One region of the Streptomyces sp. NPDC047981 genome, then DNA from elsewhere that is predicted to be linked to it. Evidence: riboswitches for the same ligand, from Rfam matches in the RefSeq annotation. Region 1 holds a riboswitch; the other holds the start of a gene.
The links. A riboswitch is a leader RNA that binds a small molecule or an ion and turns the genes downstream of it on or off. The one in region 1 is predicted to bind ZMP and ZTP.
Positions count from the first base shown of each region.

Region 2: it holds a riboswitch for ZMP and ZTP, as region 1 does, so the genes downstream of both, glyA (serine hydroxymethyltransferase) here and AB0E14_RS08530 (bifunctional 5,10-methylenetetrahydrofolate dehydrogenase/5,10-methenyltetrahydrofolate cyclohydrolase) in region 1, are expected to answer to the same signal.

Region 1 covers NZ_JBEZNQ010000010.1:1,316-16,082, reverse strand. The annotation lists gene AB0E14_RS08580 (hypothetical protein) at 1-151, shown strand, start outside; gene AB0E14_RS08575 (NADH-ubiquinone oxidoreductase-F iron-sulfur binding region domain-containing protein) at 148-1,575, shown strand; gene AB0E14_RS08570 (ferredoxin) at 1,572-1,763, shown strand; gene AB0E14_RS08565 (acetate--CoA ligase family protein) at 1,765-3,834, shown strand; gene AB0E14_RS08560 (acyl-CoA dehydrogenase family protein) at 3,942-5,111, shown strand; gene AB0E14_RS08555 (acyl-CoA dehydrogenase family protein) at 5,165-6,337, shown strand; gene AB0E14_RS08550 (3-hydroxybutyryl-CoA dehydrogenase) at 6,334-7,224, shown strand; gene AB0E14_RS08545 (TetR/AcrR family transcriptional regulator) at 7,268-7,900, shown strand; gene AB0E14_RS08540 (aldehyde dehydrogenase family protein) at 7,940-9,463, opposite strand; gene AB0E14_RS08535 (GAF domain-containing protein) at 9,509-10,786, opposite strand; ZMP/ZTP riboswitch at 10,976-11,081, shown strand; gene AB0E14_RS08530 (bifunctional 5,10-methylenetetrahydrofolate dehydrogenase/5,10-methenyltetrahydrofolate cyclohydrolase) at 11,111-11,965, shown strand; gene AB0E14_RS08525 (hypothetical protein) at 12,090-12,701, shown strand; gene AB0E14_RS08520 (SWF or SNF family helicase) at 12,812-14,155, opposite strand; partial or broken gene AB0E14_RS08515 (DEAD/DEAH box helicase) at 14,239-14,767, opposite strand, start outside.
Region 2 covers NZ_JBEZNQ010000009.1:5,604-20,370, reverse strand. The annotation lists gene trpS (tryptophan--tRNA ligase) at 1-902, opposite strand, end outside; gene AB0E14_RS07850 (RNA polymerase sigma factor) at 977-1,591, shown strand; gene AB0E14_RS07845 (hypothetical protein) at 1,566-2,435, shown strand; gene glyA (serine hydroxymethyltransferase) at 2,514-3,782, opposite strand; ZMP/ZTP riboswitch at 3,871-3,961, opposite strand; gene rocD (ornithine--oxo-acid transaminase) at 4,070-5,275, shown strand; gene AB0E14_RS07830 (polysaccharide deacetylase family protein) at 5,424-6,119, shown strand; gene AB0E14_RS07825 (glutathionylspermidine synthase family protein) at 6,136-7,320, opposite strand; gene AB0E14_RS07820 (hypothetical protein) at 7,339-7,629, opposite strand; gene AB0E14_RS07815 (hypothetical protein) at 7,720-8,574, shown strand; gene AB0E14_RS07810 (PLP-dependent aminotransferase family protein) at 8,665-10,134, opposite strand; gene AB0E14_RS07805 (carboxymuconolactone decarboxylase family protein) at 10,182-10,697, shown strand; gene AB0E14_RS07800 (malate dehydrogenase) at 10,788-11,777, opposite strand; gene AB0E14_RS07795 (DUF2690 domain-containing protein) at 11,951-13,042, opposite strand; gene AB0E14_RS07790 (DUF3017 domain-containing protein) at 13,278-13,976, opposite strand; gene AB0E14_RS07785 (bifunctional methylenetetrahydrofolate dehydrogenase/methenyltetrahydrofolate cyclohydrolase) at 13,979-14,767, opposite strand, start outside.

The DNA of each region.
Region 1 (14,767 bases):
CCACCACCGCATGCTCATCGGCCTGCCAGGAGCGGGATACGGCCGCACCGCAGGGGACCGCGCCGCGCTCGAAGGCGCGCTGCGACTCCTGCGCACCCGGTCCCGTACCGCCGGACCCGCCCCCACCGCCCGTACAGGAGACGGCAGATGACCCACAGCCTCCCCTCGCCCCCGAGTCACCCCCCGGCCATCAGCCGCCCCTCGACCGTCATCCGTCACCCGACCGCCCCCGCGCCGGATTCTGTGCTGGGCGCGACGCCGAACGCGACGGAGAACGCCGAGGCGTACGAGGCCACCGGTGGCTACGCCGCCGCCGTCACCCCCGACGAGCTGCTGCATCACCTCGACGCCTGCGACCTGCGCGGCCGCGGCGGCGCCGGATTCCCGGCCGCCGTCAAGCTCCGTACCGTCCGCGAGCTCGGGCGACGCGGCCGGGGGAGCGGGACGCGCGGCGAGCGCGCGGCAGGTGCAGGCACCCCGGTCGTGGTGGCCAACGGGGAAGAGGGCGAGCCCGGTTCGGTCAAGGACCGCTGGCTGCTGCGGGCCCGCCCGCACCTGGTCCTCGACGGCCTCGTCCACGCCGCCGCGGTGACCGGCGCCGAACACGGCTACGTCTACCTCTCCGACCCGGAGGCGGCCCGCAGCGTCCGCCGTGCCCTCGCCGAACGCGTACCGTCGCTGCCCGTCGAGGTCGTCGAGACCGCCGCCGCCTATGTCGCCGGCGAGGAGACCGCGGTCGTCCGCCGGATCGACGGCGGGCCGGCCCTGCCGACCGCCAAACCGCCCCGCCCCTTCGAGCGGGGAGTCCGGGGCGTGCCGACGCTGGTCGCCAATGTCGAGACACTCGCCCGGATCGCGCTCGTCGCCGCCCGGCCCGACCTGCGCGAGCCGATCGCGCGCTCCACCCTGGTCACCCTCTCGGGCGGCAGCGTCGCACCTGTGCTCACCGAGGCGCCGTACGGGGTCCCCCTGAGGACCCTTGCCGCCGCCCACGGCACCCCGGCCTCGACCGGCGCCCTGATGGGCGGTCTCTTCGGCGGGCTCGTCGACGCCCGCGCCCTGGACCTGCCCCTCGAACCCGGCGCTCTCGCTGCCGCGGGCACGGCGCTCGGCTGCGGAGCCATCCGCTTCCTCACCACCGACGTCTGCCCGGTGGGCGCCGCTGCCGACGCGGTCGGTTACCTCGCGGTCGAGAGCGCACGCCAGTGCGGTGTCTGCGTGTCGGGCTCGGCCGCGATCAGTGACGCTCTGGACCGCCTCGCCTCCGGATCCGCCGAACCCGACACTGCCGAGCGGCTGCACCGATGGGCGCGAGGATTGCCCGGGCGGGGTGCGTGCGGGCTCCTTGACGCCGCCGCCGGCCTCGCCGGAAGCCTGCTGCGCGTCTTCCCGGCACAGGTCCGGGCCCATCTCGACGGGCCCTGCCCGGTATGCCGCGCCGACGCCCCCGGGCGGGACCCGCACCGCCTGACCCGCCTGAGCGTGCCGGTACCGGCCGTGGGACCACCCGCGCCGACCGGATCCGGCCCCACATCCGCCGAGCCCATGGCCGCCGTACTGGAAGGAACGTCATGAAACTGCTGCTGGACGCCACGCTGTGCAACGGCTACGGCCTCTGCCAGGAGAACACCCCCGAACTCGTCGAGCTCGACGAATGGGGCTACGCGAAGGTCGTCGCCGTCGACGTGCCGCCCGCTGCCGAGGACCGCGCCCGCGCCTGCGCGGAGAGCTGCCCCAACTCTGCCCTGCGCGTGGAGGGATGAGATGACGCGTGACCTGACCTCGCTCTTCGACCCCGGATCCGTCGCCGTGGTCGGCGCCAGTGACGACCCGGCGAAGTACGGCCATGCGGTGGCGGCCCAGGCCCTCCGCGCGCCCGACCGGCGGCCCGTCCACCTCGTGAACCGGCGCGGCGGCACCGTACTCGGCCGGACGGCGGCCACCTCCCTCGGCGAGATCGGCGAGCCGGTCGACCTGGTGGTGATCTCCGTGCCCGGCACCGGCTTCGAGGCGGCCGTCGACGACGCCCTCGCCTGCGGGGCGAAGGCGATCGTCGCCATCACCGCCGGTTTCGCCGAGGCCGGCCCCGCCGGTCTCGCCCGCCAGCGGGTCGTCGCCGAGCGGGTCCGGGCCGCCGGAGCCGTGCTCGTCGGCCCCAACTGCCTGGGCATCGCGGACAACACCACCGAGTTGTACCTGGCTTCGGACCGGTTCGCGCCCGGCCATGTCGCCCTGCTCAGCCAGAGCGGCAACCTGGCCCTCGAACTCCAGCTGCGCGGCGCCCCGCACGACCTCGGCTTCTCCCGCTTCGTCTCGCTCGGCAACCAGGCCGACGTCACCCTCGTCGACCTCGTCGAGGACTGCGCCCGCCACGAGCCCACCTCCGTGATCGCCGTGTACGCCGAGGACTTCGGCGACGGCCGGGCCTTCGCCCGCGCCGCCGCCGAGGCCGGCAAGCCCGTGGTCCTCCTCACCGCCGGCCGCGGCACCGCCTCGGCCCGCAGTGCCCAGTCGCACACGGGGGCACTGACCACCTCGACCGACGTGGTGGCCGCGGCATGCCGCGACGCGGGTGTCGAACTCGTCCGTACCCCACGGGAGATGACCGTGGTGCTCGCCGCCCTGGCCGGCGGGCGGCGCACGACCGGCCGGCGGACCGCCGTCCTCACGGACGGCGGCGGCCACGGCGCGGTCGCCGCCGACGCTGCCGAGGACGCCGGGCTCGACGTGCCCGAGCTCGGCGCCCCGGCCCAGGACCGGCTGCGGAGCGTGCTGTGGGAGCAGTCCGCCGTCCGCAACCCGGTCGACCTCGCCGGGATGGGGGAGCAGCGCCCCCTCTCGTACGCCGACACCGTCCGCGAACTGCTGGCCGCCGACGAGGTGGACGCCGTCCTGATGACGGGCTACTTCGGCGGGTACGCCGCCTCCGAAGGCGGCCTGGGCGGCGGGCCCGCCGGCGGCTCCGTCCTCGCCGAGGGCGAGCAGCGGGCCGCGAAGGAGATCGCCGGACACCTCGCCGCCACACCGAAGCCGCTGGTCGTGCAGTCCATGTACCCGGAGTCGCCCAGCTGCCGGGCGCTCGCCGAGGCCGGGGTCCCGGTGTTCGCCGCCACCGAGGACGCGGCCCGTGCACTCGCCGCGCTGACCGGCCGCGCGGCGGGCGCTCCGACCGGGGTGGCCGCGCCGCCGCCCGCCGGGCCACCACTGGGGGATCCCTCGTACCACGGTGTGCGGGCGCTGCTGGCCGCCGCCGGAGTGCCCTTCCCGCCGGCCCGGGAGATCACCGACGAGGCCGGGCTGCTCGCCGCTGCCGCCTCGTTCGAAGGACCGTACGTCCTCAAGGCTCTCCACCTCCTGCACAAGTCCGACGCCGGCGGGGTGGCGCTGCGGCTCGCCGACCGGGACGCGCTGCTGGCCGCGTACCGGCGGATGCACGCCCGCCTCGGCGCCCCCTCGTACTCGGTCGAGGCCATGGCGGACCTCTCGGACGGTGTCGAACTGATCGTCGGCGTCCAACGCGACCCCCGGTTCGGCCCGGTGGCGATGGTCGGCCTCGGCGGGGTGCTCGCCGAGACCATGCGCGACGTGGCCTTCGCCCTCGCGCCGGTGGCCGCCGATTTCGCCGAGAAGCTGCTGCGGGGGCTGCGGACCGCCCCCCTGCTCGACGGCGTGCGGGGCCGTCCCGCCGTGGACGTGACGGCGGCCGCCGCTGTCGTCGCCCGCATCACCCAAGCCGCCGCGGCCCACCCGGAGATCGCCGAGCTGGAGGTCAACCCGCTGCTGGTACGCCCGGACGGCGCCCTCGCGCTGGACGCGCGAGCCGTCCTCGGCTGACCCCCAACCCTCCCCACGAGGCCCCGGTGAGGCCTTCCCGTACACCCCCGCATACCTCTCTGCACACCGTCCCGCACACCCCTCTCGCCCTGGAGGAGACCCACACCATGGACTTCCGCTACACCCCCGAGCAGACCGAGCTCAAGGCGCGCGCCGCGGCCTACACGCGGCTCCTGATGCGGTGCGAGGAGCAGTCCGAGGAAGCGGGCGGCCCGCTGCCCGCCGACACCGTGCGGGAGCTGACCCGGGCCGCGATCGAAGCCGGCGTCTACGCCATCAACATGCCCGCCGAGTGGGGCGGCGCAGGACTCTCCCTGCTGGACCAGGTGATCGTCGAGGAGGAGTTCGGCAAGGTCACCAACTGCCTGTGGGACATTCCCTGGCGGCCCGCCAACGTCCTCGCGTACGGCACCGAGGCACAACGCGAGAAGTATCTGCTGCCGGTGATTCGCGGCGAGCGCTTCGACGCCTTCGCCGTCACCGAGCCCGGGGCCGGATCCGACCCCGGATCGGGCACGAGCACCGCGACCCGCACGGCGGGCGGCTGGCTTCTGAACGGCGAGAAGTGGTTCGTCACCTGCGGCGACATCGCCGACTTCCTGCTGGTGCAGGCCGATGCCGGGCCGGACCGTGCGGCGACGCTTTTCTTCGTCGACAAGCAGGCCCCCGGTGTCGAGATGACGCGGGTCCCCCGTTTCATGCACTCAGCGGTGAACGGGCACCCCGAGTTCCGGTTCACCGACGTCTTCGTACCCGACGAGGACGTGCTCGGCGGCGTCGGCAACGGCTACGAGCTGACGAAGGAGTGGTTCACCGACGAGCGGCTGATGATCGCCGCCCGGACCGTCGGCGCCGCCGAGAGGGCCTTGGAACTGGCCCGTGACTGGGCAGTCGGACGCCGTCAGTTCGGCTCCCGTATCGCCGATTTCCAGCTGATCCAGGGGATGCTCGCCGACTGCGCCGTCGACATCGCCGTCAACCGCGCCTACACCCACCAGATCGCCTGGGAGGCCGACCAGCCTCAGACCGACCGCAAGACCCTGCACGCCAAGGCCTCCACGGCGAAGCTCGCGGCGAGCGAAGCCGCCGGTCGGGTGGTCGACAGGTGCCTGCAGATCTTCGGCGGGCGCGGCTACGACCGCTCGTACCCGGTCGAGCGCATGTACCGAGAGCTGCGCGTCGACCGGATCTGGGAAGGCACATCGGAGATCCAACGGCTGATCATCGCCAACGAGCTGATCAAGCGCGGCACCGGGGCGCTGGCCCTGCCGCGCTGAGCCCACGGCCCTGTCCCGGCACCCACACCCACCACCGAGAGGACAAGCACCCCATGGACTTCCGTCTCACCGCACGCCAGCAGGAGCTCAAGGAATCGGCGCGTGACCTCACCGACTTCATCATGAAGTACGAGCTCGACTGCGAGGAGAACAACGGTCTGCCGCCACAGGCCCACGCCGAGATCCGCGACGCCGTCCTCGACAGCGGCCTCCAGGCCGTCAACATGCCGGCCGAGTGGGGCGGTGCCGGACTCACCGTTCCTGAGCAGGTCGTCGTCCAGGAGGAACTGGGCCGGCTCACCGGCGCACTGTGGGACATGGTGTGGCGGCCCGCCAACGCCCTCGCGCACTGCACGCCCGAACAGCGCGAGCGGTACCTCGTGCCCGTGATCCGCGGGCGCCGGCGCGACTGCTACGCGGTCAGCGAGCCCGAAGCCGGCTCCGACCCGCAGAACCTGCACACCACCGCGACCCGGACCGCCGACGGCTGGGTGCTGAACGGCGAGAAGTGGTTCGTCACCGTGGGCGACCACGCCGACTTCATGATTGTGCTTGCTGCTGCGGGGGAGGAGCGGGCGCCGACGCTGTTCCTCGTGGACAAGGACACCCCGGGCATCGAGATGACCCGGGTGCCCCGCTGGATGCACACCTTCGTCTACGAGCACCCCGAGTTCACCTTCACCGACGTACGCCTGCCTGAGGACGCGGTGCTCGGCGGCGTCGGCAACGGCTACGACCTCACCCGCTCCTGGTTCTCCGAGGAGCGGCTGATGATCGCCGCCCGCACGATCGGGGCGGCCGAGCGGGCCCTGGAGCTCGCCCGTGACTGGGCCGTCGGACGCCGTCAGTTCGGCTCCCGTATCGCCGACTTCCAGCTGATCCAGGGGATGCTCGCCGACTCGGCCGTCGACATCGCCGTGAACCGCGCGTACACCCACCAGGTCGCCTGGGAGGTCGGCGAGGGTCGAACCGACCGCAAGACCCTGCACGCGAAGGCCGCGATCGCCAAGCTCGCGGCGAGCGAGGCGTCCGGTCGGGTGGTCGACCGGTGCCTGCAGATCTTCGGCGGGCGCGGCTACGACCGCTCGTACCCCGTCGAGCGTCTCTACCGAGAGCTGCGCGTCGACCGGATCTGGGAGGGCACCTCCGAGATCCAGCGACTCATCGTCGCGGGCGAACTCGTCAAGCGCGGGACGGGTGTCCTGCAGCTGCCGGCGACCCCGTGAGCGACCTCGCCCGGGTGGGGATCGTGGGCTGCGGGCTCATGGGCTCCGGCATCGCCGAGGTCTGCGCCCGCGCCGGACGCGACGTCGTGGTGGTGGAGACCGGACCGGCGGCCGCGGAAGCCGGACTGCGGCGGATCACCCGCTCGCTGGAACGGGCTGAGGCGGCCGGCCGGCTGGCCGTGGCCGAGCGTCGGGCCGCGGCCGGCCGAATCGCCGTGACCACCGACATGGCGCGGCTCGCCGACCGCGATCTGGTCGTCGAGGCGGTGGCGGAGGACGAGCGGGCGAAGACCGAGGTCTTCGCCCGGCTCGACGCCGTCGTGGAGCGCCGGGACGCCGTCCTGGCGACCAACACCTCGTCCCTGCCCGTCATCAGGCTGGCGGCCGCCACCTCGCGGCCGTCCCAGGTCATCGGTCTGCACTTCTTCAACCCGGTGCCGCGGCTGCCGCTGGTGGAACTGGTGCCCTCGCTGCTCACCGGCGAGGACACCGTCCGGCGCGCGGGCGCCTTCGCCGCCGAGGTCCTCGGCAAAGAGGTCGTGCACGCCCGGGACCGGGCAGGGTTCGTCGTCAACGCCCTGCTCGTGCCGTACCTGCTGGCAGCGGTGCGGATGGCCGAGTCCGGTACGGCGTCGGCCGAGGACATCGACCGGGCCATGACCTTGGGCTGCGCCCATCCACTCGGCCCGCTCGCCCTGGCCGACCTGATCGGTCTGGACACGGTGCAGGCCATCGCCCGGTCGATGTACGCGGAGTACCGCGAGCCGCTGTACGCCCCGCCGCCGCTGCTCGCTCGGATGGTGGAAGCGGGGCGGCTCGGTCGGAAGACAGGTCGGGGCTTCCACCCGTACCCGGGGCGCCGGTCGGGGCAGGATGGGCAGGGATGATGGTCCGGGACGTGGACCGAGACCGAAAGCGGGAGTTGCCAACGTGACCAAGGCCGAGCGCGCACTCGAGACACGGGAGCGGATCCTCAAGGCCGCGTGCGAGGTGATCGCGGACATCGGGTTCGAGAACGTCAGCATGCGCAAGGTCGCCGAGCACGCGGGGGTGTCGAAGGCGCTGCTCCACTACCACTTCGACACCCGCGAGAAGCTCTTCACCGAGGCGATGACGCATTCGTTCGCGCAGACCGGCACGGACCTTGACGGCGGGGACGCCGACGTGCCGGCCGGCGTCCTGCTCGCGCGCATCGTGCGCACCATGCTGCCCACCGACGAGGAGCTGCGCCAGGACTGGAAACTGTGGCAGGAACTGTGGGTGCGCGCACAGCGCGACGACGCAGCCCGGCACCTCGCCGTCGACCTGTACGACCAGCTCCATGCCTGGGTCGGCGGCGCGGTGGAACGCGGCGTCGCGTCGGGCGAGTTCGCCCCCTGCGATGTCGCCGCGATCAGCACTCTGATCCTGGCGCTCTGCGACGGCCTGGGCATTCGCGTGATGCTCACCGACCCACACGTCGACCTACCCACGGCCCAGTCGACGATCTGGTCGGCCATCGCCCCGTCACTGGGCATCTCTCCCGTCTTCCCCGAGGCCCGGGCGCTCCAAGAAGGCGCATGACCCGGGAAAGGCCCGGGTCATGCGCGTTCTTCCGTTCCGCTAGAAGAAGCCCAGCTTCCTCGGCGAGTAGCTCACCAGCAGGTTCTTCGTCTGCTGGTAGTGGTCCAGCATCATCTTGTGGGTCTCGCGGCCGATGCCCGACTGCTTGTAGCCGCCGAAGGCCGCGTGGGCCGGGTAGGCGTGGTAGCAGTTCGTCCAGACGCGGCCCGCCTGGATCGCGCGGCCCGCGCGGTAGGCCGTGTTGGTGTCGCGGGTCCATACACCCGCGCCGAGGCCGTAGAGGGTGTCGTTGGCCGTGCGGATCGCGTCGTCGAAGTCCGTGAAGGACGTGACCGCGACGACCGGGCCGAAGATCTCCTCCTGGAAGATCCGCATGCGGTTGTCGCCCTCGAAGATGGTCGGCTGGACGTAGTAGCCGCCCGCCAGTTCGCCGTCGTACGTGATCTGCCGGCCGCCCGTGAGGATCTTCGCGCCCTCCTGCTGGCCGATGTCCAGGTACGAGAGGATCTTCTGCAGCTGGTCGTTGGAGGCCTGGGCGCCGATCATCGTGTCGGTGTCCAGCGGGTGGCCCGGGACGATGCGCTCCGTGCGGGCGACCGCCGCCTCCAGGAACTCGCTGTAGTGGCCCTGCTGGATCAGGGCCCTTGACGGGCAGGTGCAGACCTCGCCCTGGTTCAGGGCGAACATGGTGAAGCCCTCCAGCGCCTTGTCCCGGAAGTCGTCGTCCGCCGCCCAGACGTCGTCGAAGAAGATGTTCGGGGACTTGCCGCCCAGCTCCAGCGTGACCGGCTTGATGTTCTCGGAGGCGTACTGCATGATCAGCCGCCCCGTCGTGGTCTCGCCGGTGAAGGCGATCTTCGCCACACGCGGCGAGGACGCCAGCGGCTTGCCCGCCTCCGCTCCGAAGCCGTTGACGATGTTGACCACACCCGGCGGCAGCAGATCGGCCACCAGGCTCATCCAGAAGTGCACCGACACCGGGGTCTGTTCGGCGGGCTTGAGCACCACCGCGTTGCCCGCCGCGAGCGCGGGCGCCAGCTTCCAGACCGCCATCAGGATCGGGAAGTTCCACGGGATGATCTGCGCGACGACGCCCAGCGGCTCGTGGAAGTGGTACGCCACGGTGTCGTCGTCGATCTCGCTCAGCGTGCCTTCCTGGCCGCGCAACGCCCCGGCGAAGTAGCGGAAGTGGTCGATCGCCAGCGGGATGTCGGCGGCCAGCGTCTCGCGGATCGGCTTGCCGTTCTCCCAGCTCTCCGCGACCGCGAGCTCCTCCAGCTTCGCCTCCATCCGGTCGGCGATCCGCAGGAGGACGTTCGACCGCTCGTTCGGCGCCGTACGACCCCAGGCCGGAGCCGCCGCGTGCGCCGCGTCGAGGGCGCGCTCCACGTCCTCCGCGGTGCCGCGGGCGACCTCGGTGAAGGGGCGGCCGTCGACCGGGCTCGGGTTCTCGAAGTACTGACCCCGCGCGGGCGCCACGTATGCGCCGCCGATCCAGTGGTCGTAGCGGGGCAGGTACGACATGAGCGCGCCCTCGGTACCGGGTGCGGCGTAACGGGTCATCGGCATGGCCTCCCTCGAACCGCGCCGGCCGTCCCTGGCCGGCGCTCACCGCCGAGTGTGCGGAGCCCCACGTTGCAACCCCGTTGCGCCCGAGGACAGTTCCTCGTCCAGGGCGCGCAGGCGGGCGAGCACCGGGGCCCGGCCCGAGGCGGGCACGACCTCCGACAGCGCCCGCCACATCTCCACGTCGTCCTCGCCCCAGGCGCTGTACGTCCAGTCCGCGAGCAGCGCCGCGTCGCCCCGGTCCACCAGCGCCGCCCGCAGCCTCGCCGCGAGCCGCTCCCGCAGCCGTACCACCCCGGGGGCGCGGGACGCGGGCAACAGCGGCCCCGCGTAGTCGGCGAGGGCCGCCGACACCGCCCCCGAGCCCAGGCGCCGGTCCACCGCCGTGAAGTCCGCGTCGACCTCGCCCGCCAGTCGGTACGGGCGTGAGCGCAGCAACTCCGGTCCCAGGAGCCCGCGCAACCGGGACATCTCCGCCCGCAGCGTGACCGGGGTGACCGACTCGTCCTCGTAGAGGAGCGTGAGCAGTTCCTCGCCGCCCACTCCCTCCGGGCGATGGGCCAGCACCACCAGGATCTCGCTGTGGCGGCGGCTCAGCCGCAGCCGGCGGCCCGCCACGACCAGGGCCGCCTCGTCCCGGCCGAGCGCCGCCAGGCGCGGCCGCTCCGCCGCCGGCGGAGCGAGCAGGGCCAGTTGCGACTCCGCCGCCCGCGCCACGGCCTGGACGAAGGCCAGACTGTGCGGATGGGCCAACCGGTCCCCGCCGGTGATGTCGACCGCGCCGAGCAGCCGCCCGGTCCGCGGATCGTGTACGGGAGCGGCGGCGCAGGTCCACGCCTGCACCGGCCGCTGGAAGTGCTCGGCGCTGAAGACCTGCACCGGGCGGTCCACCGCGATCGCGGTCCCCGGAGCGTTCGTCCCGGCCACCGACTCCGACCAGCGCGCCCCGGCGACGAAGTTCATGGCCCGGGCCCGCCGCAGCGTCCCGGGGTGGCCCTCCACCCACAGCATCCGGCCCGCCGCGTCGCAGACCGCCAGGAGATGTTCGCCGTCCGCCGCGTACGTGCCCATCAGCTCCCGGATCACCGGCATCGCGGCCGACAGCGGATGCCCGGCACGGTGGTCGGCGAGCTCGTCGTCGGCGAGCTCCACACAGGCCGCGCCGTCCGGACTCACCCGGGCCCGCGCGGAGCGTCGCCACGACTCCGCGACCAGCGGCCGCACCGGCGGGAGGCGGACCTGGCCGCCGCTGGTGAACACCTCGTGCGCCCGCCGCAGCGCCCCGGCGTCGGGCCCGGCCGCCACCCACGCATCGCTCAACTCGGCCTCCACGTCGAGGTCCCATGGACCGGACGGGCCCGGCGCGCCGCGATGGCGCCCCGGCCCCGTCCGCCGTCTCGGGGTCATCGTCGTGCGCGGGGAAGCCGCCGACAAGCGTCCCAGCACTCCGGCATATGCGCCGTGTCCGAACACCGCCCTGGGGCCCCGCCCGGTGCTCACGTAGAGTAGGGCTCGGGCCGTGACTGGCGCTTGAGGTGGATCACCACCGGGGAGCGGCCCGCGGACCCCGCGCACCCGCGCGGATCCGACGCTGCCGTGCGCCTGGGCCATCACCCTGTCCTCGACGACGCCCAGGAGTGGCCCATGTCCACCAGTACCGCCTCCCTCATGGACGGCACCGCCCTCGCCCGCCGCACGGTTGGGGAGACCGCCGCCCGCGCCGCCGAGATCACCCGCCGCACCGGCGTCACCCCCTGCCTCGCCACCGTGCTTGTCGGCGCGGACCCGGCCTCCGTGACGTACGTGAAGATGAAGCAGAACCGCTGCGCGAAGGCCGGAATCCGCTCCCGCCACGTCGAACTGCCCGCCGAGACGACGACCGAGGAACTCGTCGCCGCGATCACCGCGCTCTCCCAGGACCCCGACGTCCACGGCATCCTGCTCCAGCACCCGGTCGGCCCGCACATCGACGAGCGGGCCGCCTTCGAGGCGATCGACCCGGCCAAGGACGTCGACGGCGTCACCATGGCCTCGTTCGCCGCCATGGGCTTCGGGCTGCCCGGCTTCGTCTCCTGCACGCCCGGCGGCATCATGCGGCTGCTCGACGCCTACGACGTCGATCCGCGCGGCAAGCGCGCCGTCGTCGTCGGCCGCTCGGCGATCCTCGGCAAGCCCGCCGGCCTGCTGCTCCTCGGCCGCGACGCCACCGTCACGTACTGCCACTCGCGCACCACCGACCTGTCCGCCGCCGTCCGCGAGGCGGACATCCTGGTCGCGGCCGTCGGCAAGCCCCGGTTCATCCGGGGCGAGGACATCAAGCCCGGCGCCGTCGTGATCGACGCCGGCTACAACCCGGGCAACGTCGGTGACGTCGACTTCGACACCGCCGCCGAGCGGGCCTCCCTCATCACCCCCGTGCCGGGCGGTGTCGGCCCCATGACGATCGCCGTGCTCCTCGCCCAGACCGTCGAGGGAGCCGAGCGCCAGCTGGGCCTCTAGGCGGAGAGACCCCATAGCACGTCGGAGGGGTTCCCAACGGCCCGTACAGCCAAGGGAAGTGTCACGGTTCTGTACGGGCCACGCTTCAACTCGGAATCGAACCAACCCTGTTGAGGATTCGGAGGTGACTCTGGTCACCATGTCCCCGTACTCCGGCGAGAATGCGCCGTCGTTCACCCGGTACCTCATCGTTCCGCTCCTCGTCCTGGTCGCGGCCGTCGCCTTCGTGGTCCGCCAGGAGGGCCGGAGCCACTGGGACGCGACCACGCGTGAGGGGGCCGGCGCGACCGTCGGCACGCGCGCGGGCCCGAGCGCCGACGGTGCGCCGGCCGCCGGCGACCAGCTCGCCGCGCAGGGCGGAACGGCCGGGAGCACCGCTGCCGTCCCGTACCACCACCTCACGCCGGGGGAGTGCTTCGACATCGACCGGGCCGCCCCCGGCTCCGCCGTGCGGCGCGGTTGCGACCGGCCGCACGACGCCCAGCTCGTCGCCGTGGTCCGGCTGACCGGCGAGCACCGCACCGACCGGCAGATACGGGACGCGGCGGCCGCCCTGTGCCGCGAGCCGCTCCGCCGCAAGGCCTCCGCCCAGCCGCGCGGCACCCGCTGGACCACCTTCGTCCAGTACCCGTACCGCTCCGGCTACCTCCTCGGCGCCGACGCCGTGGCCTGCAGCCTCACCGCGCACGCGGCCCCCGGCAAGGCCACCCGCCCGCTCACCGCCCGGCTGCGCTGACGCCCACCGCGGGGGACACCGTCAGTCGCTCCGGACGTGCGTCAGGCGCGCCGGACATGTGCCAGGCGGCCCAGGCGCGCCGGACGCGCGCCATCCGCTCCGGACATGCGTCAGGCCTCCCGCGCCGCCAGGCCCGCGAGCGCTGCGGCGGGGTCCTGGTCCGCGGGGCCCGCCGGGACCCAGGCGCCGCGCTCCTTGCGGAAGGGCCACCAGCGGCCGTCCTCGCCGAGGCGCAGCTGGGCCTCCGCGCCGACCACGGTCCAGCGCGCCGCCCCGGACTGCCGGAGCACGGGCCTCTCGGCGTCCTCCCAGGCCTCAGCGAGCACCGCCCGCGCACGGGCCAGCACCTCCGGAGCGGGCGTCCACTCCTCGTCCAGTACGGCGAGGGCGGCAGCGCCACCGAAGCGCCACGCGCGCGTGGCCGGGCCGAGCCCCGCCGTGCGGCGCCCCGCCCCCTGCGCCAGCCGTGCCGCGACCCAGGACGGGGGAGTCCCGACGGCCGCCATCCGCACGGCGTCCTGAGCGGGCGTCAAGGACGGTTCCGGCCGCCACGGGTGACCATGCCCGGGCGCGAGAGCCTCGGCCAGCATCCGGTGGGCGCGGGTGGCCGCGTCCGCCGCGAGGAACTCAAGCGCCGCAGGATCGAGCCCCGGCGCCGGCTCCGTCTCGGTGTCCAGCGAGGGCGGCTCGCCCGGGACGGCGGGGAGCACCGGCGGAGCGGGCAGCGGCGGCAGGATGTCCCGCGCGGCGAAGGCCTCCTCGGCCGGAACGCCCTCGGCGGCCGCTTCCTCGGCGAGGTTCCGGGTACCCGGAGTCGTTGCCGTCGCCGCCCGCGCCGCGCTCCGCTCCTGCAGCGCGTCCACGAGCGCCCGCTCCCCGCGCCCCCGCATCAGGAGCAGCACGAACGGGTCCTCGTCCAGCAACCGCGCCACCTGGTAGCAGAGCGCGGTCGTGTGCGGGCAGTGGTCCCACGCCTCGCAGCCGCACTCGGGGTCCAGGTCGCCGATTCCGGGCAGGAGTTCGAGCCCGGCCGCCGCCGCGTCCTCCACCAGGTGCGGCGGCATCTCGTGGTCGAGCAGCGCCGCGATGTGCCCCGCGCTCTCCACCGCGAGATCGAGCAGCCGGTCCCACTCGTCCTCCGAGAGCTCCTGGAGGAGGACGTCGCTGCGGTACGAGGAACCGTCACGGTCCTTGACGACCGCGGTGATCCGGCCGGGCCGCACCGACACCGCGCCCACCGCGCCGGCGCGCGCCTGCCGCCGCCCCTCCTTGAGCTGCTGTCCGTCGAGCGCCGTGTCCTCCAGCGCCTTGAGCCAGGCGAGGCCCCACCAGGTGCGGGCGAAGGCGGATCCGCGGGCGGGCGGCAGCGCGGCGAAGGTCCGCTCCTCCTCCTGCCGGCCATGGGCCTCGCGGTCATCGTCGTGTCCGTCGCCGTATCCGTGGTCGTCGCTCATCGACCGTCCTCCCCGTTCGCGCCCTTGTCCCCGTGACCTTCGTTGTCCCTGCGACCGGCCTCGCCCCCGTGACCGCCCTCGTCCCCGCGCAGCCTGACGAGGTCGGCCAGCTCGGCATCGGTCAGTTCGGTCAGCGCCGCCTCGCCCGAGCCGAGCACCGAGTCGGCCAGCGCCCGCTTGCGCAGCAGCATCGCCGCGATCCGGTCCTCGACCGTGCCCTCGGCGATCAGCCGGTGGACCTGGACCGGCTGGGTCTGCCCGATCCGGTACGCGCGGTCGGTGGCCTGGGCCTCGACGGCCGGGTTCCACCAGCGGTCGTAGTGCACGACGTGTCCGGCCCTGGTCAGGTTGAGGCCGGTGCCCGCGGCCTTCAGCGACAGCAGGAAGACCGGCACGTCACCGGACTGGAAGCGGGCGACCATCGCCTCGCGCTCGGCGACCGGCGTGCCGCCGTGCAGGAACTGCGTGCGCACGCCCCGCGCCGCCAGATGGCCCTCCAACAGCCGTGCCATCTGGACGTACTGAGTGAACACCAGCACGCTCGCGTCCTCGGCGAGGATCGTGTCGAGCAACTCGTCGAGCAGCTCCAGCTTGCCGGAACGGCCCTGGATC
Region 2 (14,767 bases), on a different contig from region 1:
GGGTCGTCCAGGTATTCCTGCGTACGGGTCCGGAACGGCGTGACGAAGTCCACCATGACCTCGGCCAGGTCGGTCTTCAGCGCGCCGTACATCTTGCCCTCGTAGCTCTGTTCCAGCTCGGGGATGCTCGTCCCGGTGAGCGTGGACATGATCGAGAGCAGGTTGGAGACGCCGGCCTTGTTCTCCGGGTCGAAGCGGATGACCGTGTCGGTGTCGGTGACCGCGCTCTTGACCTTCTTCGCCGTCGTCTTCGGCTCGTCGAGCAGGTTGATCAGACCCTTCGGCGTGGACGCCGACTTGCTCATCTTGATCGTCGGGTCCTGCAGGTCGTAGATCTTCCCGGTCTCCTTGAGGATGTACGGCGCCGGGATCGTGAACGTCTCGCCGAAGCGCCCGTTGAACCGCTCCGCGAGGTCGCGGGTCAGCTCGATGTGCTGGCGCTGGTCCTCGCCGACCGGGACCTGGTCGGCCTGGTAGAGCAGGATGTCGGCGACCTGGAGGATCGGGTACGTGAAGAGGCCGACGGTGGCCCGGTCGGCGCCCTGCTTGGACGACTTGTCCTTGAACTGGGTCATGCGGGAGGCCTCGCCGAAGCCGGTGAGGCAGTTCATCACCCAGCCGAGCTGCGCGTGCTCGGGCACATGGCTCTGGACGAAGAGGGTGCAGCGCTCCGGGTCGAGACCGGCGGCGAGCAGCTGCGCGGCGGCGAGCCGGGTGTTCGCGCGGAGCTCGGCCGGGTCCTGCGGAACCGTGATCGCGTGCAGGTCCACCACCATGTAGAAGGCGTCGTGGGTCTCCTGCAGCGCGACCCACTGGCGGACGGCACCGAGGTAGTTGCCGAGGTGGAACGAGCCTGCGGTGGGCTGGATTCCGGAGAGCACACGGGGACTGTCAGAGGCCATGCCTCACATTCTCTCAGGTTCGTCGGGCGTTCCCGGACTGGGAACCGATCGGGGTCGGCCGGTGTATTCAAGGTGTGAGGACGCTGGAGGGGGGCCGGTGCGTCGTGGACGAGTCGGCGGTGATCGCACGGGTGCGCGCCGGGGAGGCGGAGGCGTACGCGTCGCTGGTCCGCGCCCACACGGCGGTCGCGCTGCGCGCGGCGGTTGCGTACGGCGCGGGCGCGGAGGCCGAGGACGTGGTGCAGCAGGCCTTCTTCAAGGCGTACCGGTCGCTGGGGCGGTTCAAGGAGGGGGCGGCCTTCCGCCCGTGGCTGCTGCGGATCGTGGCCAATGAGACGAGGAACACAGTGCGCGCGGCGGGCCGGCAGCGGGCGGTCGCGGGCCGGGAGGCGGAGCTGCTCGCCGCGGAGCCGCTGATACCGGAGGGGGCGGATCCGGCGGTCGCGGCCGAGGAGCGGGAGAGACGCCTTCAGCTGCTCGGCGCACTGGACGGTCTTGGCGACGACCATCGGCAGGTGGTGATCCACCGCTATCTGCTGGAGCTGGACGAGACGGAGACCGCGGCAGCGCTGGGCTGGCCGCGCGGCACGGTGAAGTCCCGGCTGAGCCGGGCCTTGAAGAAGCTCGGGCTCGTGCTGGAGGCAGAGGAAGGAGGTGAGGAGCATGACGGACGAGCGGGCGCACGGTGACGGGCCTGCGGGCGGGCCCGGGGACGGGTCCCTTGGCGCGCGCGGTGACGGGTCCCCTGGCGGGCCCGGGGACGGGCTGCCGGAGGAGCTGCGGGAGCTGGGGCGGCGGCTGAGGGTGCCGGACGTCGGCGGGGAGACCATGGCCGAGCGGGTGCTCGCTCAGCTCCTGGCGGAGCAGGTGCCGACGCCGGTGCGGCGGCGGCGCTTCGACGCCCTGCGCGGGTCCGCGCGCCGGCGCTGGAAGGCGCTGCTCGCGGCGGTCTCCGGGCTCCTGGTGGTCCTTGTGCTCACGCCTCCGGTGCGGGCGACGGTGGCCGAGTGGTTCGGCTTCGGCGGGGTCGAGGTCCGATACGACCCGGGGGCGCGTCCGTCGCCGGGCACGGAGGTCCCGGGGTGCGAAGGGGCCGTCCCGCTGGAGGAGGCCGAGCGCCGGGCGGGGTTCGAGCCCTTGATACCGAGCGCCCTCGGCCCTCCGGACGCGGTGTCGGTGACCGGCTCGGCGGAGCTGGGGCGAGCGGTGATCAGCCTGTGCTGGCGCGGGAAGGACGGCGGGACGGTCCGTCTCGACGCGTTCCCGGCGCGGCTCGACCCGGGCTTCGCCAAGCAGGTGCGGACCCAGCCGGAGTGGGTCGACCTGCCGGACGGCGCGGAGGGCTACTGGTTCGCCGAGCCGCATCTGCTGAGCGTCCCGCTGACGGACCCGACCGGCCAGGAGTGGACGCACTCCGTCCGCACGGCGGGCCCCACGCTCCTCTGGACGAGGAACGCCGGGGCCCTGACCCTGCGGCTCGAGGGCGAGCCGTCCCTGGCGGAGGCCCGCCGCATAGCCGAGTCGGCGGGCTGAGCGCCCGCCGACCGGGCCGGACCGCGACGGCGGGACGGCTCGACGGCCGGAGGTCCGGCCGGTTCGCTCGGCGTCGGGTCAGACCGGGAGGCCCGGGGCGGGGAAGGCGGCCATCAGCTCGGCGACCTCGGCGCGGATCGTGCGGAGCGCGTCCTCGTCGCCGGAGCCGGCGGCGGCGACGCCCCGGTCGATCCAGTCGGCGACCTGGGTCATGTGCGCGGTGCCGAGGCCGCGGGAGGTGAGGGACGGGGTGCCGATGCGGATGCCGGAGGGGTCGAAGGGCTTCCGGGGGTCGTAGGGGACGGTGTTGTAGTTGACGACGATCCCGGCGCGGTCGAGGGCCTTGGCGGCGACCTTGCCGGGGACCTCCTTGGGGGTGAGGTCCATCAGGATCAGGTGGTTGTCGGTGCCGCCGGAGACCAGGTCGAAGCCGCGGGCGAGCAGCGCCTCGGCGAGGGCCTTGGCGTTGGCGACGACCGCGTGGGCGTAGTCGCGGAAGGAGGGCTGGGACGCCTCGCGCAGGGCGACGGCGATGGCCGCGGTGGTCTGGTTGTGCGGGCCGCCCTGCAGGCCGGGGAAGACGGCCTTGTCGAGGGCCTTGGCGTGCTCCTCGCGGGACATCAGCATGGCGCCGCGCGGGCCGCGCAGGGTCTTGTGGGTGGTCGTCGAGATGACGTCGGCGTACGGCACCGGCGAGGGGTGGGCGCCGCCCGCGATCAGGCCGGCGATGTGGGCGACGTCGGCGACGAGGACGGACCCGGCCTCGCGGGCGATCTCGGCGAAGCCGGCGAAGTCGATGGTGCGGGGCAGCGCGGTGCCACCGCAGAAGATCACCTTCGGGCGCTCCTTGAGGGCGAGCTCACGGACCTGGTCGAGGTCGACGAGCCCGTTGTCCTGGCGCACGCCGTACTGCACGCCGCGGAACCACCTGCCGGTGGCGGAGACGCCCCAGCCGTGGGTGAGGTGGCCGCCCATCGGCAGGGCCATGCCCATCACGGTGTCGCCCGGCTCGGCGAAGGCGAGGTAGACGGCGAGGTTGGCGGGAGAACCGGAGTAGGGCTGGACGTTGGCGTGGTCGACGCCGAAGACGGCCTTGGCCCGCTCGACGGCGAGGGTCTCGACCTGGTCGATGTTCTGCTGGCCCTCGTAGTACCGGCGGCCGGGGTAGCCCTCGCTGTACTTGTTCTGCAGGACCGTGCCGGAGGCCTCGAGGACGGCGGCGGAGACGTAGTTCTCGCTGGGGATCAGCCGCAGGGTCTCGGCCTGCAGCCGCTCCTCGGCGCCGACGAGCGCGGCGAGTTCGGGGTCGGCGGCGGAGAGGGCGGGGTGGTGGGCGGTGCTCGTCATGTCGCTCATGGCGTTCCTCCGGGCGTTGCGGCGGCGGGTCCCGGAGCGGTGCGTGCGATTCGGCGCGGCACCACACGGGACGGGGTCCTTGTGGTGCCCAGGCGGGCGGCACCGCGTGTGGTCTGCCGCGCACGGCTCCCCCAGGGTCGATTCCCCGTACGCCAGTCGCCGTGCGTGTTTCCACATTAGCGGGCGCGCCGTCGCTCAAGGTTTCTTCGTCCAGTATCCGAGCGACGATAGGAAAGGGAGCCACACCCGCCCCTGGCCGCAGGACGAACGGAGATCCCGTGTCGAGTACGCAAGACGCGATCGCTTCCGCGGAGGCGCACAGCGCGCACAACTACCACCCCCTGCCCGTCGTCGTCGCCACGGCCGACGGGGCCTGGATGACCGATGTCGAGGGGCGCCGCTATCTCGACATGCTCGCCGGGTACTCGGCGCTCAACTTCGGGCACGGCCACCGTCGGCTGATCGACGCGGCGCGGGCGCAGCTGGAGCGGGTGACGCTCACGTCGAGGGCGTTCCACCACGACCGCTTCGCGGAGTTCTGCACCCGGCTCGCGGAGCTGTGCGGCAAGGACATGGTCCTGCCGATGAACACGGGCGCGGAGGCGATCGAGACGGCGGTGAAGACCGCCAGGAAGTGGGGGTACGAGGTCAAGGGCGTGCCGGACGGGCACGCGAAGATCGTGGTCGCGGCGAACAACTTCCACGGCCGGACGACGACGATCGTCAGCTTCTCCACGGACCACGAGGCCCGCGACCACTACGGCCCGTACACGCCGGGCTTCGAGATCGTGCCGTACGGCGATCTGACGGCGATGGAGGCGGCGGTGACCGCCCACACGGTGGCGGTGCTGATCGAGCCGATCCAGGGCGAGGCGGGGGTGCTCGTCCCGCCGGCCGGATACCTGCGCGGGGTCCGGGAGTTGACCCGGGAGCGGAACGTGCTGTTCATCGCGGACGAGATCCAGTCGGGCCTCGGCCGGACCGGGCGGACGTTCGCGTGCGAGCACGAGGGTGTGGTGCCGGACGTGTACGTCCTCGGCAAGGCGCTGGGCGGCGGGGTCGTCCCGGTCTCGGCGGTGGTCGCCGACCGGGACGTGCTCGGGGTGTTCCGGCCGGGCGAGCACGGGTCGACGTTCGGCGGGAACCCGCTGGCGTGCGCGGTGGCCCTGGAGGTGATCGCGATGCTGCGGACGGGCGAGTACCAGCAGCGGGCGGCGGAGCTGGGCGAGCATCTGCACGCGGAGCTGGGCCTGCTCGTGGGCGGCGGCGCGGTCGAGGCGGTGCGGGGCCGCGGCCTCTGGGCGGGCGTGGACATCGCGCCGTCCCGCGGCACGGGCCGGGAGATCTCGGAGAAGCTGATGGAGCGGGGTGTCCTGGTGAAGGACACGCACGGCTCGACGATCCGGATCGCCCCGCCGCTGGTGATCAGCAAGGAGGACCTGGACTGGGGCCTGGAGCAACTGCGGGCGGTACTCGCGGGCTGACCGGCCGGACGCAGGGCGCCGGGCGCCGGGCGCCGGTGAACGGCCTCACCGGCCTGGGCCGGTGGACCGGGCGGGTCCGGTTCTTGGGGCGGGGGCGGGGCAACTCGGGGCATTGACAGCACAGTTGGTCTAGGCCAATGATGCCGCCATGCCGAGACCTCGCCCCCGCCGCGCGCTGCGCGGCGCACTCGCCGTGCTCGTCCCGCTCGCGCTGCTCGGCGCGTTCGCGGGCCCCGCGCAGGCCGCCCCGACGGCGGCCTGGCCCGCGCCCGTCCCCGTCGTGTCCCATGTCGAGACCACCGACCCGGTCGTCTTCATCACCATCGACGACGGCTGGTTCCACGACCCCGCCGCCGCCAAGATCCTCATCGACCGCCGGGTGCCCGCCTCGCTGTTCCTGCTCCCGGGCGCCTACTCGTACGACTCCGGCTACTTCCACACGCTCCTCGACCACGGCCGCTCCCGGGTCGAGAACCACACCGTCAACCACCCGGACATGACCGGGCTCGACGCGGCAGGCCAGAAGGCGGAGGTCTGCGGCGCGCGGGACCAGCACCTTGCCGAGTTCGGCGACGGCCCCCGGCTGCTCCGCCCGCCCTACGGCACGTACGACGAGACCACCCGCACCACCGCCCGCGCCTGCGGCGCGAAGGCCCTGGTGACCTGGACGTACGACCTGACCACCTGGGGCCAGTGGACCCCGCCGACGCCCACCCTCAAGGCCGGCGACATCATCCTGCTGCACTTCAACGAGACGCTGGAACAGGATCTGACCCGCGCCCTGGCCGCCGCGGAGGCGGCCGGCCTGAAGCCCGCGCCGCTCAGGGAGTACGTACCGGAGTAACAGCCCTCAGCAGGACTCAGAGGATGACGTGCGGCAGGAAGCGGGCGTACTCGTCCGTTATCAGGCCCGCCGACTCCCGGATGCCGAGCCCCGCCGCCTCGTCCTCGACGACCCACGCGCCGAGCACCACCCGGTTGCCGTCGAAGTCCGGCAGCGGGGCCAACTCCTGGTAGCAGCAGGGCTCGTCGCGCGCGACGGGCGCCGAGCCCGGCTCGTGGACGGTGACGCCCGCGCCCTCGCGGCCCAGGAGCGGCTTGGTGACATAGCCGCCGCGCTCGGCGAGTTCGCGCGGGCCGTCGAGGTAGGCGGGCAGCAGGTTCGGGTGGCCCGGGTACAGCTCCCAGAGGATCGCCAGCAGCGCCTTGTTGGAGAGCAGCATCTTCCACGCGGGCTCGATCCAGCAGGTCGTGCCCGTACCGCCGCCGTTGTCGAGCGTGTCCAGGACGTACGGACCGAAGCGGTCCGTGGCCAGCCACTCCCATGGATAGAGCTTGAAGCAGCTGCGGATGAACCGCAGCCGGTCGTCGACGAACCGGCCCGAGAGCCGGTCCCAGCCGATCTGCTCGACCGACAGGGCCTCCGTGTCCAGCCCGGCCTGCTGGGCGGTCTCGCGCAGATACGCGACCGTCATCAGGTCCTCGCCGAGCTCGTCCCCCTCGGAGTGGACGAAGTGCACCGGGCTGCCCGGCGGCAGCAGCGGGGCCTGGCGCTTCCAGGCGTCAACGAGCCGCTCGTGCAGCGAGTTCCACTGGTCGGCTCCGGGGAAACGATCCTCCATCCAGAACCACTGCGGACTCGCGGCCTCGACCAGCGAGGTCGGCGTGTCGGCGTTGTACTCCAGCATCTTGGCCGGGCCCGTACCGTCGTAGCGCAGGTCGAAGCGGCCGTAGAGCGAGGGCAGTTCGGCGCGGCGGCGCCAGGACTCGGCGACGAGGGAGGCGAGCCGCGGGTCGGTCAGGCCGAGATCGGCGAACCGGTCATGCTCGACGATGTGGGCGGCCGCCGCCAGGCACATCGCGTGCAGTTCCTCGACGACCTCCTCGAGCGCCTCGACCTCGGGCAGGGTGAAGGAGTAGTACGCGCTCTCGTCCCAGTACGGACGCAGAGAGCCGTCGGGGTAGCGGGTCAGGGGGTAGACGAGCCCCTGCTCCTCCACCGTCTGCTGCCACCCCGGCCGGGGTTCGATCGTGTGCCGCCGCATGCCCTGTCGTCCGCCCGCTCAGCCGCCGCTGGAACCGGAGCAGCCGAAGCCTCCGGTGTCGACGGCCTTCTTGTCGAAGCTGCCGCCGCTGACCCTGTTGTCGCTGACGCTGCCGCCGTAGTAGTACGAGCCGCGGGCCGTGCCGCTGCCACTGCTTCCGCTGCCGCTCTCGCACTCGTAGCTCGGGAGCTTCTCGCGCGTCAGCGGGTCGACACACCGCTTGTCGGGCTCGGATCCGCAGGAGGTGATCGTCGCCGCGAGCACTCCCATACCGCCGAGCACGACCGTGCTCGACCTCAGCCTGCGCATGAATCTGCCTCCCCATCCCGTGGTCGCGACCGCACAGTTTAAGCCGCTGTTCGAGCGGCCCCGCACTAGAGTCCTTTCGTGCTCTTTGGGATGATCTGCGCGCTGGCCTCGTCGGTCTGCTTCGGTACGGCCTCGGTTCTGCAGGCGCTCGGCGCCCGGGCGGCGACGCCGGGGACGGGCGGCGGAGTCGATGTCGCCCTGTTCCTGCGCGCGGTACGGCAGTGGCGCTATCTCGCCGGTCTCTCGCTGGACGGCATCGGCTTCGGCCTCCAGATCGTCGCGCTGCTCTCGCTCCCCATCTACACGGTGGGGGCGGCGCTCGCCGCGAGCCTGGCGGTGACCGCGGTGGTCGCCTCGTGGCTGCTGAACGCCCGGCTGAGCCGTGTGGAGTGGGGCGCGGTGGCGGTCGTCTGCGGGGGTCTGGCGATGCTGGCCGTCTCCTCGGGGACGGAGGGCGACGAGACCGGTTCGGACGCGCTGCGGTGGGCGATGCTGGCGACGGCCTTCGGCGTGCTCGGGATCGGCGTCCTCGCGGGGCGTCTGCCGGAGGGGCCGCGGGCGCTCGCGCTCGGCCTGGGAGCGGGGTTCGGTTTCGGGGTGGTGGAGGTGGCGGTCCGGCTGATCGACGGGATCGACCTGACCAACCCCGCGTTCTACGCGCTCCTCGTCGGCGGCGGAGCCGCGTTCCTGCTGCTGACCTCGGCGCTGCAACGGGGTTCGGTGACGACGGCGACGGCGGGCGCGGTCCTCGGCGAGACGATCGGCCCCGCGCTGGTCGGGGTGGTGTGGCTGGGCGACCGGACGCGGGAGGGCCTGGCGTGGCTGGCGATCCTCGGCTTCACGATCGCGGTCGCGGGCGCGCTGGTCCTGGCGCGGTTCGGCGAGGCGCCGGTACAGGACGACGACGAGGACGAGGACGCCCGTACGGAGAGCCCGGCGCCCTGATCTCCGGCCGGCCCCGGCTGCTCCCTGCGGGCGGTACGGACGCGTCGCCGTCACGCCGTCACGCCGTCACGTCGTCACGCCGTCACGCCGTCACGTCGTCGGCAGGACGCGGCACAGGGCCGCGAGGGCGCCCGACCAGGCGCTGTCCGGGGGCGTGGCGTAGCCGACCACCAGGCCGTCCTGCGCCGGGGCGGTGTCCGGGTGGCGGAAGTGGCTGAGGCCGCGGACCGCGAGCCCCTGCCACGCGGCGGAGCGCAGGGCCTCCGGCTCCTGGCCCGCCGGGAGTTCCAGGACCGCGTGGAGGCCGGCCGCGATGCCGCTCACCCGGGTCCGCGGCGCGTGCGCGGCCACCGCCGCCACCAGTTCGTCGCGCCGCCGCCGGTAGCGCAGCCGCATCGCCCGCACGTGCCGGTCGTACGCCCCCGACGCGAGGAACTCCGCGAACGTCAACTGGTCGAGCGCGCTGCCCGACCAGTCCATGTGCCCCTTCGCCTCCACCACCTCGCCCACGAGGCTCTCGGGCACCACCATCCACCCCAACCGCAGTCCGGGCGCGAGGGACTTGCTGGAGGTGCCCAGGTACACCACCCGCTCCGGGTCGAGGCCCTGGAGCGCGCCGACCGGCTGGCGGTCGTAGCGGAACTCCCCGTCGTAGTCGTCCTCCAGGACGAGCCCGCCCGAGGACCGCGCCCAGTCGATCGCCGCGACCCGCCGGTCGGGGTGGAGGGCGCCGCCGAGCGGGAACTGGTGGGCGGCCGTCATCAGCACCGCGCCGACCCCCTTCATGCCGGGCAGCCCCTCGGTCCTCGTGCCCAGGTCGTCGTACGGCAGGGCGGGCAGCCGCAGCCCCGACCGGGTCAGCAGCCGCCAGTGCTCGTCGAGCCCGTACGCCTCGACCGCCACCTCCCGCACCCTCCGGGCCCTCAGCACCTGCCCCATGAGCGAGAGCCCGTGCACGAACCCCGCGCAGAGCACGATCCGTTCCGGCCGCGCGTACACGCCCCGGGCCCGCGCGAGGTACTCGGCGAGCACCGTGCGCAGCTCGATCCGGCCGCGCGGATCGCCGTAGCCGAACGCGTCGTGGGGCGCCGCCGTCAGCGCCCGCCGGGAGGCCTTGAGCCATTCGGCGCGCGGGAAGGACGCGAGGTCGGGCATGCCCGGCTTCAGGTCGTACGTCGGTGTGGTGCGGCCCGTGCGGCTCCGAGCCCCGGCCCGCGCGCCGCCCGAGCCGGCCGGACCAACCGGCCCGCCCGGACCACCCGAACCGGTCCGCCGACGTGGCACCGACCGCTGCGCGACCCGCGTCCCGGAGCCCTGGCGGGCGGTCAGCCAGCCCTCGGCGACCAGCTCGGCGTAGGCGTCCGCGACCGTGTTACGGGCGATCCCGAGGTCGGCGGCGAGCGTGCGGGAGGACGGCAGACGTACGCCCGCGGCCAGGCGCCCGCCGCGCACCGCCTCCCGCAGCGCGTCCATCAGCGCGGCTCGCAGGCCCGTGCGCGCCCCCGCGCCGCGCAGGTCCAGGTGAAGGTCGGCGCCAAAAGTGGCCCACTCATCTGCCATGGAAATGGACCATACTCCTGCGCCACCCCGCTCGTACGGTGAGAAGCATGACGACGACGACCACCACCCCGACCGTGAAGCCCGAGTACGCCGCCGAGCACGCTCCCCGCCTCAACTTCGGCGAGCGTGTGCCCGAGTTCTACCGGGCCATGCGGCGGCTCGACCAGGCCGCGGCCGAGCACCTCGACTCCACCCTCTACCACCTGATCAAGATCAGGGCCTCGCAGGTCAACCACTGCGCGTTCTGCATCGACATGCACACCAAGGACGCTCTCGCCGAGGGCGAGTCCGTGGAGCGGATCGTCCAGCTCAGCGCCTGGGCCGAGTCGCGGCACTTCTACACGGAGCGCGAGCTCGCCGCGCTCGAACTGACCGAGGCGGTCACCGTCGTCACCGACGGATTCGTCCCGGACGAGGTGTACGCGCGGGCCGCCGCCCAGTTCGACGAGACGGAACTGGCGCGGGTCATCGCCGCCATCACCGTCATCAACGCCTGGAACCGCATCGCCCTCACCACCCGCATGACGCCCGGCCACTACACGCCCGGCCAGTACAAGAAGTAGGGCCGCCGACGACCGGACGACGACAACGCACCGCCCCCGGCCGAAGTGTCGGCCGGGGGCGGTGCGTACGGGGGAAGCGGGCTCTCAGGTTCAGATGAGGCCGAGCGCGCGGACCGCGTCGCGCTCCTCCGCGAGCTCCTGCACCGAGGCGTCGATGCGGGCGCGGGAGAACGCGTTGATGTCCAGGCCCTGGACGATCTCGTACTTGCCGTCCTTGCAGGTGACGGGGAAGGAGGAGATGAGGCCCTCGGCGACGCCGTAGGAGCCGTCCGACGGGATGCCCATGGAGGTCCAGTCGCCCTCGGCGGTGCCGTTGACCCAGGTGTGGACGTGGTCGATGGCGGCGTTGGCGGCGGAGGCGGCCGAGGACGCGCCACGGGCGTCGATGATCGCGGCGCCGCGCTTGGCGACGGTCGGGATGAAGGTGTCGGCCAGCCACGCCTCGTCGGCGACGACCTCGGCGGCGTTCTTGCCGGCGATCTCCGCGTGGAAGATGTCCGGGTACTGGGTCGCCGAGTGGTTGCCCCAGATGGTGAGGCGCTTGATGTCCTCGACCGAGGCGCCGGTCTTGGCGGCCAGCTGCGACAGCGCGCGGTTGTGGTCGAGGCGGGTCATCGCGGTGAAGCGCTCGGCCGGGACGTCCGGGGCGGCGGCCTGGGCGATCAGGGCGTTGGTGTTGGCCGGGTTGCCGACGACCAGGACCTTGATGTCGTCCGCGGCGTGGTCGTTGATGGCCTTGCCCTGGGGCTTGAAGATGCCGCCGTTGGCCTGGAGCAGGTCACCGCGCTCCATGCCCTTCGTGCGCGGGCGCGCGCCGACGAGCAGCGCCACGTTCGCACCCTCGAAGCCCTGGTTCGGGTCGTCGAAGATGTCGATGCCCTTGAGCAGCGGGAAGGCGCAGTCGTTGAGCTCCATGGCGGTGCCCTCGGCGGCCTTGACGCCCTGCGGGATCTCGAGGAGGCGCAGCTTGACCGGCACGTCCGCGCCGAGCAGGTGGCCGGAGGCGATGCGGAACAGCAGCGCGTAGCCGATCTGGCCGGCCGCGCCGGTCACGGTGACATTCACGGGAGTGCGGGTCATGGCGATCTCCGTAAGACAGCTGGCGGGTGGGGCCCTGCCCCGGGTGCTGGACAGCTCTTCTTGATCGATCGGTGTCTCGACGTGAAGAGATTTTCCAGCGGTCAGGCTATCCGACCCGGGACGGGTCGAACCCCCACCCCCTTGTGGTCCGGCTCACTGCCACCCGACTGGGGTCAGCGCCCTCCCGTACAGACGCGGGTGCCGTTCACGGGCGTCGCGCACGCCCGCGCGTCCGTCCCGTCCGTCGTCGCAACCATCGGGCTGTACGCGTCCGGATCGGCGCCCACGGTCACGTCCTGGCCGCCTCCGGCGGCGGTGACGTGCAGGGTGTCGCCGGGCGCCGCCCCCGTGACGCGCGCCCAGGCGGCGCCGCAGGTCCTGCTGAACCGCACCTCGATCTGCCCGGCGAAGCCGACCGGGGCGCGGGAGACGGTGGTGGCGAACGTGCCTCCGCAGCCCATGGCTTCGGGGTCCTGTCCGGTGCATCCGGCGCCCGCGCATTTCACTCCGGAGGGGAGGGGCGACGTGCCGGGACCCGCCCCGGAGGCCCCGGGAGAGGCGGGGGACGTGCCGGGCGTGCGCGTGGCCGCGGAGCCCCGGTCGCCGCCGCCGGGGCCCTCTCCGCCGCTGCCGTCTCCGCCGCCGAGATCGGCGAGCAGGACGGCGGCGATGACGACGAGGAGAGCGCCGAGGACGCCGGTGAGGAGCAGGAGCACACGAAGGGCGGCGGCTGGGCGGCGGGGCGGTTCGGAGGGCGGGACCGGGACGGGGCCCGAGACCGGGACGGGACCCGGGACCGGGACGGGACCCGAGACCGGGACGCGACCCGGGACCGGGACGGGGCTCGGGACCGGGACGGGGCCCGGGGCCTCCTGCGCTCGGGTGGGTCCGGTGCTCTCCGGGTCGGCGGTGGTGCTGTGGCTGCTGCTGACGCTCGTCTCCGTCGAGGCGTTCACGCCGGGGGCGAGGCCACCGGCGCCTCCCGGGCCCTGCTCGGAGCCCTTCCAGGCGCGCTCGGCCCGCTCGCGTTCCGCGGTGAGCCGTCCGGGATCGGTGCCGGTCACCTCGGCGAGCGCGAGGACGGCGCCCTTCGGCGCGAGGAGGCGACCGTCGAGGTACCGCTCCCAGGCGGTCCGGCTGTAGCCGGTGCGGTCGGCGACGGCGGCGACGCTCAGTCCGCTGCGGTCGACGAGGCGCCGTAACCGGTCGGCGAACTCGCGCACGCGCGGGTCGAGTTCGTCAGGCAGCGCCTGCCAACGAGGCATGTGCGGTCCCCCTCGCGTCCTCGCGACCCCCAGCAGGATCCCTCCCGCCCAGGATGGCAGTTTCCGGGGGAGCGCGGGAGTACGGAACGCGCTGGTACACGGGAGTGACGGAGTGGCGGAATGGTCACTTCCGTGCCACAACGAACGGGCGGACCTTGCACCCCATTGGCACGTACATGACTCTCACTGTGGAGCGGCGCCCGCCCTCCCACGGGGGAGAGGGCGGGCGCCGGTCCTAAGTGATCGTCAGATGGAGGATGTCCTCCAGGAACGGGATCTTCAGCCACGGATCCGGCTGCACCATGAGCGCCAGCAGCACGATGAGCCCGCCCATCACGCCGTACGTGACCATGTCCGTGAAGCGTGACCGTACGGCGAGCATGCCGACCGACGGCAGCGTGCGCCGCAGACACGCGCCCACGAGCAGCGCGAGACCGACGAGCATCGTGCCGACGCGGAACGACTGCGCGAAGAGGTCCGTACCGACGATCAGGAGCCCCAGCGCCGCGAGCCCGAGCACCGTCAGCAGCGGCCACTGACGCGCGGGGGCCGGCGCGTCCCCGGCGGCGGCCCGCCCGCCGCCTTCGGGGCGCGCGGTGTCGGTCGTGAGCGACGGGGGCCGCCGCGTACGCCCGGCCGGCGCGGGGGCGCCCGTACCGGAGCCGGGGCCGGAGCCCGTACCGGCCGGCAGGACACCCTCGTCACCGTTGACGCCCTCGCCGCTGTCGGCGCCGTCGACACCCTCGGCACCGTCCGCGCCGCTGACGCCGCCGTTCACGCCCTCGGTGCCCGTGGGCGCGCCCGCGTCAGCCGCGCCTCCCTCGGCCCGCTCGGCCCCCATGGCCCGCTCGGCCCGCTCGGAAGCCCCGGACGTCCCGGAACCCTCCGCGTCCTCCGCGCCCGGTGCGTCGCCGCCCACGACCTTCGACGTCATCGTCAGAGCGCCGCGGCCGCGCGCTCGGCGGCCTCGACGACGTTGACGAGCAGCTGCGCGCGGGTCATCGGGCCCACACCGCCGGGGTTCGGGGAGATCCAGCCCGCGACCTCGGTCACCCCCGGGTGCACGTCGCCGACGATCTTGCCCTCGCCGTCGCGCGAGACGCCGACGTCCAGGACGGCCGCGCCCGGCTTCACGTCCTCGGGCTTGATCAGGTGCGGCACGCCCGCGGCGGCGACGACGATGTCCGCCCGCCGCAGGTGCGCGGACAGGTCACGCGTACCGGTGTGGCACTGCGTCACCGTCGCGTTCTCCGAGCGCCGCGTGAGCAGCAGCGGCATCGGGCGGCCGATGGTGACACCGCGCCCGACGACCACGACCTCCGCGCCGTTGATCTCCACGCCGTGGTTGCGCAGCAGCGTGATGATGCCGTTGGGGGTGCACGGCAGCGGCGCGGGCTCGTTCAGGACGAGCCGGCCCAGGTTCGTCGGGTGCAGGCCGTCGGCGTCCTTGGCCGGGTCCATCAGCTCCAGGACGCGGTTCTCGTCGATCCCCTTGGGCAGCGGGAGCTGGACGATGTACCCGGTGCACGCGGGGTCCGCGTTGAGTTCCCGGACGACCGCCTCGATCTCCTCCTGCGTGGCGGTCGCCGGCAGCTCGCGCTGGATGGAGGCGATACCGACCTGCGCGCAGTCGCGGTGCTTGCCGGCGACGTACTTCTGGCTGCCCGGGTCGTCGCCGACCAGGATCGTGCCGAGGCCGGGCGTGACGCCCCGCTCCTTCAGGGC